Regions from separate parts of the Pseudobacillus sp. FSL P4-0506 genome, predicted to be linked through region 1. Evidence: riboswitches for the same ligand, from Rfam matches in the RefSeq annotation. Region 1 holds a riboswitch; each other region holds the start of a gene.

Region 1 (3,974 bases):
CTGCCTAGTAAAGCTGACCAGAACTAAAGTAACACCATAGCTGATAATTTTGCCCCCGCCATGTAATTTGCTGCGGGGGTTTTTATCGTCAATGGAGAGAGTACATATAATTTTTGAATAGGAATGATACTTATGTCGACTGCAACGAATAAAGCCGAAGTACGTCAGGCTACAATCTACAGTATTTTGTTTGCTATTAGTGCAGGGCACTTTATTAATGACTCCATACAATCTGTAGTCCCTGCTATGTTTCCGATTATTGAACGTTCTTTAGATTTATCTTATGCACAGCTGGGCTGGATTGCTTTCGTATTAAATATGACCTCTTCGGTGATGCAGCCGGTATTTGGAGCTGCGGCTGACCGGAAACCGCAACCATACCTGCTGCCGGCCGGAATGCTTCTATCTATGATTGGTGTTATCGGTTTTGGTTTGTCTCCTAACTTTTATTTCGTACTCTTCGCTGTATTGTTTATTGGCTTAGGGTCAGCTGTTTTTCATCCGGAAGGATCACGGGTCGCTTTTATGGCAGCAGGTGGCAAGCGAGGGCTGGCCCAATCCATTTATCAAATGGGCGGGAACGGCGGCCAATCGCTGGCTCCAGTTTTTACAGCCTACATTTTTTTACCGCTTGGTCAGAAGGGAGCGTTATTGTTTGCGGCAGTTACCGCAGTTGGTGCGTTGCTGCTTTCAAGAGTCTCCGCCTGGTATAAGCAACGGCTGACAACTCAGGCGGCAAAGAAGAAACAGCAAGTTTCCTTGGAAAAAACAAAATTACAGGCACGGATAAAGTGGGCAATGGTGTTATTAATTTTCTTTGTATTTGCCCGCTCCTGGTATGCGGCAGCTATAACGAACTTTTATCAATTTTATTTAATTAAGGATTATGGATTGACTATTAAACAATCACAATTATATTTGTTTGTTTACTTGGCTGCTGGCGTGGCAGGCACGTTTCTTGGCGGGCCGCTGGCTGATCGCTTTGGCCGGAAAAATCTACTTGTCTTTTCCATGCTGGGTGCTGCTCCGCTTACAGTCATTCTTCCATATGTACCGGCTTTCGCTGTCCTGCCGCTCTTGTTGTTAATTGGTTTTATCTTGCTATCAAGCTTTAGTGTAGCCGTGGTTTATGCACAGGAGCTGCTTTCTAATAAAATTGGGATGGCTTCCGGTTTAATTGTTGGGCTTGCGTTCGGGATGGGGGCTATCGGGGCTGTCATCCTCGGCTTTCTCGCTGACAGTTTCGGAATAAAATTTATTATGATTCTATCAAGTCTTCTCCCGCTTCTCGGTATTTGTGCTCTTTGGCTTCCAGGAGATCAAAAATTACGGGAAATGCAGGATAAGTAATGGTAAATTAAAGACCGCTTCACATACAGTTATTCACTGGTTGTGCGGCGGCTTTTTTTACCTATCAGTAATCAATTTATCAATAAGGCGGAGGAAGGTATGCTAAGGCAAATAGTCAGTATAATTTAGATGGCTATAAAAATGATGTATTAAATTTTTAAGCAGAGCCTATTAGTTGAAAAGCAATGTATACGTTTATTAAGCTGCATAGTATTTTAAGTTCTTTACTCTTTAGTAGATGTAATAGCTTTTTTGTAGAATTGAGTCAACTTAGTTCTGAATATTCAGTTGACATGATCTCTTCCATAGACTAGTATCTAAATTAGATAGATAAGAGCGGATGAATATTGTGGGAGAGACTAGACCCATGGTTTAGCACCGAAGGAGCAAGTACCAGCTGGTATCAATCTCTCAGGTAAAAGGACTACAATAGGACGCATCTCTGGAGAGAGCCATAGGCCACCAAAGGAGTTAAACTCTCAGGTACAAGGGACAGAGAAAAATGGGAAATACTCCTGTTTTTCTCTGTCTTTTTTTGTCGGAGAAAAATGGAGAAAAGTAAAAAGGAGGAGGAGAAGCTCGAAATTATCCTTGTAAGAAAAAGAATTGTAATGACTCTATTTCTAGATTGATTGCACAACAAGAAATGAAAGAAACTGCCCTGAAAAAGAGTTAGAAGCCTTGGATTCGATTGTTTTAGAAATTGCAGGCATTAACGGAACGGGAGCATGTGTATTGACAAAAGTTACCACTGCAGAGCATGCATGTTCTTTTGAGGAATTTATTTATTCTAAAATGTAAGCGCTTTTTTCTTTCGGATTAACGAATTTTATATTAAACTTTAATTGTGGGATATTTAATTTATTAGCTTACGATTTAAATACCGTAACAAAATATTTTAAATCGACAAGAAAGAATATTCCGAAAAGTAGAAAGAGGGAAATGGTATGCAGGAACAAACTTTGTCGAGAGGCCTGAAAAACCGGCACGTGCAACTCATTGCTATTGGCGGGGCAATTGGAACAGGATTATTTCTTGGAGCAGGAAAATCTATTCATTTAGCAGGCCCTTCCATTTTATTTGCTTATATGATTACAGGAGTCATTTGTTTTTTAATCATGCGTGCACTTGGGGAATTGCTTTTAAGTAATTTAAATTATCATTCGTTTGTTGACTTTGTAAGAGATTATTTAGGGAATATGGCAGCGTTTATGACTGGATGGACCTACTGGTTCTGTTGGATTTCTATTGCGATGGCCGATTTAACGGCTGTTGGTTTGTATACTCAGTATTGGTTTCCATCTGTCCCGCAGTGGATGCCAGGGTTAATCGCCCTTGTCATTTTACTATTTATGAACCTTGCTACTGTCAAACTGTTTGGTGAAATGGAATTCTGGTTTGCTTTGATTAAGGTTATCGCCATTCTAGCACTGATTGTTGTTGGGGTTGTAATGATTATTAAAGGCTTTTCTACTCCTTCAGGAGCAGCCAGTTTTACAAATCTATGGAGCCATGGCGGCATGTTCCCTAATGGCATAAATGGATTTATCCTTTCCTTTCAGATGGTCGTGTTTGCGTTCGTTGGCATTGAATTGGTAGGGTTGACAGCGGGTGAAACAGAGGATCCAGAGAGAGTTATTCCAAAAGCGATTAACAATATTCCTATTCGGATTATTATTTTCTATATTGGTGCGCTTATCGTTATTATGAGTGTGTATCCGTGGAACGATATTATCCCAACCGAAAGCCCATTCGTGCAAGTATTCGTGGCAGTTGGTATCGCTGCAGCTGCTGGTATTGTGAATTTCGTCGTGTTGACGTCTGCGGCTTCAGCATGTAATAGTGCCATCTTTAGTACAAGCCGGATGGTCTACTCACTTGCTAAAGACAAAAATGCACCTGTATCTTTGGCCAAGCTTGATGGTCGCAAGGTACCTTCTAATGCCTTGTTCTTTTCAACAGTAGTCATCTTGATTTCCGTTGTATTGAACTATGTGATGCCAGAGGGAGTATTTACATTAATCACAAGTGTTTCTACCGTATGTTTTATCTTTATTTGGGGCATTACAATCATCAGCCATTTGAAATACCGTAAAACAAGACCGGATTTAGCGAAAGTGAATAAATTTAAAATGCCGCTTTACCCGTTTGCTAATTACTTAATTTTAGCTTTCCTGGCATTCGTTCTTGTCGTGCTTGCTCTTGCGGAAGATACTCGTATTTCCTTATTCATTACGCCTGTTTGGTTTATTTTGTTAATCGCGGTGTATAAGATGCGCAAAGTAAAGATAAATCATGCCGATCAAGAAAAAATAGTAGAAAATTAAAAGACAATATAATAGATGTAAAGACCGGAGCTGCAGCTGAAAAGTATAAACGCTTATTCAGCTGCAGCTCCTTTTATTTTCCTATATCTTGCATGTTAGAAAGCTATCTGTTAAAAGGTAGCCATCATTATAGCTAAAAATTGAAAATAGAAAGGATATACATTATAGTAAAATATTAGTAGGATAATAAGCCTATCTATTACAACTAAAGATCATAGGGGGAGAATATGAGAAAAAACGCTTCTGTTCGATCAAAAATTTTATTAGTTATCACAGCTATCATCTTTACTATTGGCC
Region 2 (3,974 bases), 1.7 Mb from region 1:
CTCGGCGCGGATGAGGAATCCTCTGTTCCACTGTCGACCGCTTCCTTCATTTTGATGAGCCGTTCTTCCATCATGCGAAGAATCGTTTGTTGATTTTTGCCTGATTTCTTTTCTTCTAGCAGCAGCATCACTTCACCGATACTTTTCTGCTCCTTTTCACAAGACTTCAGAAGCTGTTTCATTGATAAGATCTCCATCAGGCATTCCTCGCAATTTCTTCTCTTAATCGATATATCTGATAGTTTCTAGCCAGCACCGAAAAATCATCGCTCGTGCTCAAACGAATATCGACCATTCGGCCGTTGATCATAAAGATTTTCGATAACCCGCCTCCGAGAGAAGCACCGCCTACTTTTACAAGCTGGTTCCCCCGTCTAGCTGTAACCATAGCCGTGTTCGGATGGTCAAAAAATAAGCAGCTTCCTTGCGGCTCAATCGTATAATCCAGGCCAACCTCCCCGGCCCGCTTCAGAGCATCCCGAATGCCCGAGTCATCCGTCCCCATGCCAAGTAAACCGCCAAGCAGTGCTTTATCCGTTCCATGCCCTTGATAGGTTTCAGCAAAGGAATCATAGAAGACAATATCCGCCTCTTCAGGACACCCGCCCAACCATTCATAAATAAATTTGCCAATCGATACAACGCCAGCGGTGTGAGAACTTGACGGCCCCACCATAATAGGCCCGATAATGTCAAAGCAGCTTTGAAATTCCATTTTGTTGCTCCTTTCCTATACGTTGACTGACTGTTGGAATAATGGATAAGCTTCGCAAATAGAGGCCGTTGTTTCTTTTGCCTGTGCCAGTACCGCCGGTTCCCCTTTGTTTTTCAACACAGCGGCTATCACCTGAGCAATTTTCTCCATTTGCTCTTCTTTCATGCCGCGCGTAGTTAACGCAGCTGTTCCCATCCGCACTCCGCTCGTCACAAACGGGCCTTCCGGATCATAAGGAATCGTGTTCTTATTTACGGTAATACCTGCTTCCTCAAGCAAACGCTCTGCTTCTTTTCCAGTCAGACTCCACGGACGCACATCCAGCAGGACAAGGTGGTTATCTGTCCCCCCGGAAACAAGAGCAGCTCCTTCCCTCTTTAACGCTTCGCCCAGTGCCTGGCTGTTTCGGATAACTTGCTTGGCATACTCTTTAAAGTCCGGCTGCGCCGCTTCGTTGAAAGCTACCGCTTTTGCTGCAATAATGTGCATAAGGGGGCCTCCCTGGATTCCTGGGAATACTGCTTTGTTAATAGCCTTAATGATTTCCTCGTCGTTCGTTAACACAATGCCGCCCCGAGGCCCCCTCAATGTTTTGTGGGTAGTGCTTGTCACAACATCTGCATAAGGAACAGGAGAAGGGTGAAGACCTGCTGCCACCAGCCCGGCGATATGCGCCATGTCCACCATCAATTTCGCGTCCACTTGATCGGCAATCTCTTTAAAGCGGGCAAAATCAATCGTTCTCGGATAAGCACTCGCCCCGGCAATGATCAATTTCGGTTTTTCTTTATGGGCAATCTCCTCCAATTCATCGTAATCAATTAATTGCGTATCCTCCTTTACTCCATAAGAAACAACCTCAAACCATTTGCCAGAAATACTCACAGGGCTTCCGTGAGTTAAATGTCCGCCATGCGAAAGATTCATGCCCATGATTTTATCGCCAGGCTGAAGCAGTGCATAAAAGACGGCGAGATTCGCCTGCGCCCCCGAGTGAGGCTGCACATTGGCATATTTAGCACAAAATAGGTTGGTCAGACGTTCAATCGCTGCCCGTTCCGCCACATCGACAAATTCACAGCCCCCATAGTAGCGCCTTCCCGGATATCCTTCCGCGTACTTATTCGTCATTACACTTCCCATAGCTTCTAATACATCCGGGCTGACAAAGTTTTCTGATGCAATCAATTCCAATGTCTCATGCTGGCGTCTCTTTTCTTTCTCAATCGCCTCAAAAATAGTAAAATCATTTTTTTGCAAACTCATTTCCTTGCCTCCTATTCAGATTTCCTCTTTTAAACATGTGCTGTACATTTATCTCTCGCTACCTTTTTCTGCACACAAAAAAGGACAGAAAAGGGTAACATTTCCCTTCTCTGTCCTTTTACCTGAGAGTTTAACTCTTATCGATCGTAGAGTCTTCCCCTTTGGTGGCGTACCTAAACGCGCTCTCCAGAGGTGCGTCCCATTGTGGTTCTTCTACCTGAGAGATTAGCTCCAAGGGTCTTTTTGGAACTTGCTCCTTCGGTGGCTTATTGCTCGCGCTCTCCCACAATCGTCATCCGTTATTTTTGTTTAGAATATTAAAAATAATTATAATTGTCAACCACTTTTTTCAATTTATGAAGATAGGAAAAAGCAATATAAAAAGAGCACTCTGAAAAACCAGAAAATGCTCTTTTATTAAATAACGTCTATTTAGTTAGATAAAACGAACTGTTTCTTCCAGCGGAAGACGAGTCGTTTTATGAGCAGGCGCAGCAGCTTTACCAATAGCGATTAAAACAATTGGAATGTAGCGTTCCGGTACATCAAACCGCTCAGCAAACTTCTGCTTATCAAAGCCGCCCATAGTTACCGTATCATAACCATTCGCTTTGGCAATAAGCATAAGCTGCATAGAGACGAGCCCTGCATCAAATGAAGCAATATTGGCTCTTGCTTCAACTGGCGCATTAGGATACGTATTATATGTGTTTTGAATCAGTTTATTCATACTCGCTTCATCCATAAAGCCAGCTTCATAGCTGCTTTGGTATACCTTTTCAACATTTTTATACATTTCTACATCGCCTAGAACAGCAATGACAGCTGAAGATGTCTCCACTTGCTCTTGGTTGTAAGCAATGGCTCTTAGTTCCTTCTTTACCTCCTCATTATCAATAACGATAAAGCGCCATGGCTGAAGGTTGCTAGATGAAGGAGCTAGCATCGCTTCTTGCAGCATTTCTTCTATTTCATTTCTCGAAATTTTATAAGTTGGATCATATTTTCTAACAGAATGGCGATTGCGAATCACTTCTGATAAACTTTGCATAGTTGTTGTCACTTTCTTTCCCTCCTAATTGAACTTACTTTAAGTAAGTTCAAAACCAAGCTTACTATTAGTAAGCTTGGTTTGTCAAATACTATATGCTAAAATTTATATAAAAACATTGAGGTTATAGAATGAGCCAACAAAATGAGTTGAATTGTTCTCAGTACAAAGATAAGACCACTATTTGCGATAACTTTCACCACACGATCGAGTTCATCGGAAAGCGCTGGATGGGAGTCATTATTTATACACTGCTGAAAGGCCCTAAACGGTATCACGAATTATTAAACGAAATCCCCGGCATTTCTGATCGGCTCCTTACAGAACGACTGCGCGAGCTAGAAAATGAGAGACTAGTTGTGAAGAAAACATTTGAATCCTCCCCAAGAAAAGTGATCTATGAACTAACCCCAATCGGCAAAGAACTCGAAGATGTCATTACTGCTGTTATGCGCTGGGTTAGTAAAGCTTCTCGTATTTAAACCCTACACCTGGGTCATTAACTAGATAAGAATTTAATGTTTATTATCCTTCCTTAGAAAAACAGACTCATAGACATAACAGTTCTATGTTTTGAAGCTTCAATATAAGTAGATGATCATAACAACTTGACGAAGTTTTTTCTTTCACAAAGCTTCCATTTTTCAAGAATGACAATAATTCAGGAGGAGAGGACATGAAAGATTGGGAAGCGGGCTATTTAGCAGGGATTATAGATGGAGAAGGCTCTATCACACTAACTAGAATGCACCAAAGAGAACATCGGCGTCCTTGCATCACAATTTCTTCGTCGGATAAAGAGCTTCTTCTCTATATTCAAACACTGACCGGCGGAGCCATTAGTAATAAGAAAAATTATAAGCCTGGCCTTCACAAGGACTCTTATACTTTGTCTATAAAGAACAAAGAGAGCGTGTTGATGATTTTAAAAGAAGTTTCCCC
Region 3 (3,974 bases), 2.3 Mb from region 1:
CCAAGACATCCAATGAAGAGGAAGCCTACAAAGTGTACTTGAGAGATGGAAGAATTTTAGGGCCAATTTCTTTACTGATGGCCTTTGCCATTATGCTCACTTTAAGGGCAGAAACACCATGGTTATATACGCGTATGATGGAAGATCTGCCTCTGCTGCTTGTGTCACTTGGCTTCTTTTTAATTGGAGGGCTCGGTTTATTTCTTCCTTCATTTTCAAAGAAAGATGTACGGGGAATGCCAAGGCTTGCTGTTGTAGCAGTTACGACTCAATATTTCATTGCCAGTTATGTGTACGGCAAAGCCCATCTGCCATATATGGTTTACCCCAATGTGACTATCCAGTCCGGTTTTACCGATCCTAACTCCTTTATGGCCGTATTTGCCACTTATATTGCCGGCTTTGTTATTCTCTTTCCCGGCTTTATTTATTTTTGGAGGCTATTTATGCATGATAAAAAGTATTTACGGCAAAAAAGCTAATGATCTTCTGAAAAGAAAAAGCTTGATGGGCTGCCGGCCCGTTAAGCTTTTTCTTTTCTAACCCTTCACCACTGATTCAACAGCGAGGTAATCAAAACAGTTAAAGCATAGATAAGTAAAATGACTTGCAGAAGACCCGTTCTTCTTCTCTGCTTATTCACTAAAAAGAGTCCCACACATATCATTGCCAAGATGATGCAAGTAACATCTAACAGGAGTTGATTGGCTATCATCCGGCTTACGTAAACACGATTGTTTTATTGCCGTGAACGATAACTTTATCTTCCACATGCCAGGAAACGGCTTCTGCAAGGACACTTCTTTCCACATGACGACCGGCAATCTTCAAATCTTCTGCTGTGTAGCGGTGGTTGACTCGCAAGATATCCTGCTCAATAATCGGCCCTTCATCAAGCTCATTAGTTACATAATGAGCAGTCGCCCCAATCAACTTCACTCCGCGGTTAAAAGCCCTGACGTAAGGATTTGCCCCTACAAATGCCGGCAAAAATGAGTGGTGAATATTAATGATTTGGTTTGGATATTTGGCTATAAAACTAGGAGAGAGGATTTGCATATATCTTGCCAAAACAATAAAGTCGACTTTTCCTTCCATTAACTCCATCGCCTTGTGTTCAGCTTCCTCTTTCGATTCATGAGAAAGCGGGATATGATAGTAAGGAATGCCATAGCTTTCCACTATTTCTTTTAAATCAGAGTGATTGCTGATAACCATTGGAATCTCAACCGGGAGTTCTTTTGATTTCCAGCGCCAAAGAAGCTCCAAGAGACAATGGTCTGCTTTAGAAACAAAAATCGCCATCCGCTTTGATTTTTCTTTATTTCTCAATTGCCATTCCATTGGGTAGGATTCAGATAATTCCTGCAATCTCTGCTCCAGCTCATCAATAGCAGAGCCCTTCTCATCCATATCGAACTCAACCCTCATAAAGAAAATGCCATCTTTAGGATTCGTGGTATGCTGGTCAAATTGAACGATATTTGCTTTATGTTCCAATAATACATTAGATACGGCTGAAATAATGCCCGGTTTTTCTGGACAAGTAACTAACAATTTAAAATAATGAGTATTCCCCTTTTTATGCAAAATTCTTCCCCCATCCTTAAACGCCATTCTTTGTATAACGAAAAGCTATTCGATCGCACAATCACTTGAGGCAAAGCTTTCTCCAACTAAGAAGCCCGTTTCCTTTGTATAGTCAATATGTGTTTCAGCATCGAGATAACGTTCAGTAAAGCGATCTATGCGAATTTGCACCCCATTGCAATCAATCACCTTATCATTTCGGCGCGGCTCATCAAATGTAAGGGCAAACCTTACCGATATTCCACATCCACCAGCTACATCAGCATCAATTCTTGGAGAATACTTTTCTTCAAGCATCATTGCTTTTAACTGCTTCATCGCCGGTCCTGTTAATGTAATCATCATCCTTCCCTCCTTCTGCGAGCGTTTTCTAGTTATACACCTTGTCTTGCTCACTCCCTTTTTCTGCACGCAAAAAAGGACAGAAAAGGGTACAATCCCTTCTCTGTCCTTTTACCTGAGAGTTTAACCCTATCTTCAATAGGGCCTTCCCCTTTGGTGGCGTACTTAAACGCGCTCTCCAGAGGTGCGTCCCATTGTGGTTCTTCTACCTGAGAGATTAATTCCAAGGGCCTTTTTGGAACTTGCTCCTTCGGTGGCTTATTGCTCGCACTCTCCCACAATCGTCATCCGCTATTTTTATTCAGAATAATTTAAATATTGGTGATTGTCAATTGTTTTCCCAATTCTCTTACCTATAGACTAGATCCTCCATAATGAAAAATAACAAAACGTTCATTGTCATTTTTTTTATAGAGACCCGGCACTCTCACTTCTTTCACCAGTTGAAATGGAGTATACACTTCAAGAAATTGGATGTACTCCGCTGTCGGATAGTAAAGGACAATATCAACAGACCGTTGATGCTCTTCAACTGAGTGCAGGATATGATGGACGACCTTCATGAAAATTTGGATCGAAAAAGGATTGAAGAAGTAGAACCGATTGTCTGCCTTTTCGATCTGATACTCCTCTGCTGCGCAGCATACAAAGCGAATAGATTGATCCGACCTCTTCTTCTTTTTCATATAATCGGCTTGATTTTCAAGTGCTTCCTGGTAAAGCTGGCCGTTTACCTCAACCCCTGTTACCCGAGCGTGAAAACGATGATGGATATAAAATAGTAAACGCCCTTTTCCACAGCCGAAATCAACTACTCCATCTGTTCTTTTCACCTCATACTCCCGAAAAAGCTCATCGATGGCCTCATAGGGGGTTGCCTCATAACGATTATAGTGAATTGACTGATATAGCCATTCCCATGTGCCGCCTGTCTGAATCTTTAGCAAGCGATCGTATTCTTTTTCATTCATTGCCATTCCCCGATCTGTTTTTCTTTATTATAAAGCGGACGATATGATCCACTCAAACGAATACCGCTTGTCAATCTGCTGAACGGACCAATAAATTGGCTCTTGTGGCGAGTACATAAGCGTCATTGATCCGTAAAGATGCAGAATTGGTGGATCAACAAACAGAAGTGGCCAATAAAGGAACTTCTCTTATTCGAACAGGCTTTTAAATTCTCCATAGCCCTCTTCTTCAAGCTTATCCTTTGGCACAAAACGGAGAGCAGCCGAGTTAATGCAATAGCGTGCGCGGTCAGGACCAGGACCATCATCAAAGACGTGGCCTAAATGAGCGTCAGATGTTTTTGCCCGCACCTCAATCCGGCGCATGCCATGAGACGTATCAAGTTTTTCTGCTAGCTCTATCCGGCGCAAGGGCTTCGTGAAGCTTGGCCAGCCGCAGCCCGCGTCATATTTATCCGTCGAGCTGAACAAAGGCTCTCCTGAAATAATATCCACATAGATTCCCTCTTCCGTGTGGTCCCAATATTCATTATGAAATGGTGGCTCTGTCGCATTATTTCTTGTTACCTCGTATTGAAGAGGAGTGAGTTCTTCCCGTAATTGCTCATCTGTTTTTTGATCTTTCCAGTTTTCACGAATAAATTTTGCTCGCCCGGACCCCTCTTTATAAAGATTGTAGTGGAAGGCATTCTTTTTGTAATAGTGCTGGTGCTTTTCTTCAGCTCGGTAAAAGGGCCTCGCCGGCAGAATCTCTGTCACGACCGGTTTTTGAAAACGGCCGCTTGCTGCTAATTCTGCTTTCGAAGCTTCCGCCAATTCTTTTTGTTCTTTGTCATGGTAAAAAATGGCCGTCCTATAGGATGATCCCCGGTCATTGAACTGTCCGCCCGCATCAGTTGGATCAATTTGATGCCAAAACAGCTCAAGTAATTTTTTATAAGGAAAAACTGCAGGATCATACATGATTTGTACCGCTTCGTAATGACCCGTTGTGTCAGAGCATACCTCTTCATACGTCGGGTTCTCTGTGTGGCCACCCGTATAACCGGAGACAACCTCTTTAATTCCCGG

What was found. Region 1 has a riboswitch for glycine ahead of MKZ02_RS14620 (amino acid permease). Riboswitches for the same ligand answer to the same signal wherever they lie in the genome.
Region 2: it holds a riboswitch for glycine, as region 1 does, so the genes downstream of both, glyA (serine hydroxymethyltransferase) here and MKZ02_RS14620 (amino acid permease) in region 1, are expected to answer to the same signal.
Region 3: it holds a riboswitch for glycine, as region 1 does, so the genes downstream of both, MKZ02_RS03145 (iron-sulfur cluster biosynthesis family protein) here and MKZ02_RS14620 (amino acid permease) in region 1, are expected to answer to the same signal.

What each region holds. Positions count from the first base shown of each region.
Region 1 covers NZ_JBBOOI010000001.1:2,897,255-2,901,228, reverse strand. Annotated here, with positions in the region: gene MKZ02_RS14625 (MFS transporter) at 133-1,350, shown strand; glycine riboswitch at 1,691-1,787, shown strand; glycine riboswitch at 1,790-1,849, shown strand; gene MKZ02_RS14620 (amino acid permease) at 2,298-3,677, shown strand; gene MKZ02_RS14615 (methyl-accepting chemotaxis protein) at 3,905-3,974, shown strand, end outside.
Region 2 covers NZ_JBBOOI010000001.1:1,219,449-1,223,422, reverse strand. Annotated here, with positions in the region: gene sdaAA (L-serine ammonia-lyase, iron-sulfur-dependent, subunit alpha) at 1-197, opposite strand, end outside; gene MKZ02_RS05885 (serine dehydratase beta chain) at 197-715, opposite strand; gene glyA (serine hydroxymethyltransferase) at 731-1,981, opposite strand; glycine riboswitch at 2,090-2,173, opposite strand; glycine riboswitch at 2,177-2,277, opposite strand; gene MKZ02_RS05875 (nitroreductase family protein) at 2,418-3,044, opposite strand; gene MKZ02_RS05870 (winged helix-turn-helix transcriptional regulator) at 3,164-3,514, shown strand; gene MKZ02_RS05865 (LAGLIDADG family homing endonuclease) at 3,709-3,974, shown strand, end outside.
Region 3 covers NZ_JBBOOI010000001.1:620,890-624,863, reverse strand. Annotated here, with positions in the region: gene MKZ02_RS03155 (cytochrome d ubiquinol oxidase subunit II) at 1-482, shown strand, start outside; gene purU (formyltetrahydrofolate deformylase) at 721-1,617, opposite strand; gene MKZ02_RS03145 (iron-sulfur cluster biosynthesis family protein) at 1,636-1,935, opposite strand; glycine riboswitch at 2,034-2,116, opposite strand; glycine riboswitch at 2,120-2,220, opposite strand; gene MKZ02_RS03140 (class I SAM-dependent methyltransferase) at 2,286-2,903, opposite strand; gene msrA (peptide-methionine (S)-S-oxide reductase MsrA) at 3,093-3,974, opposite strand, start outside.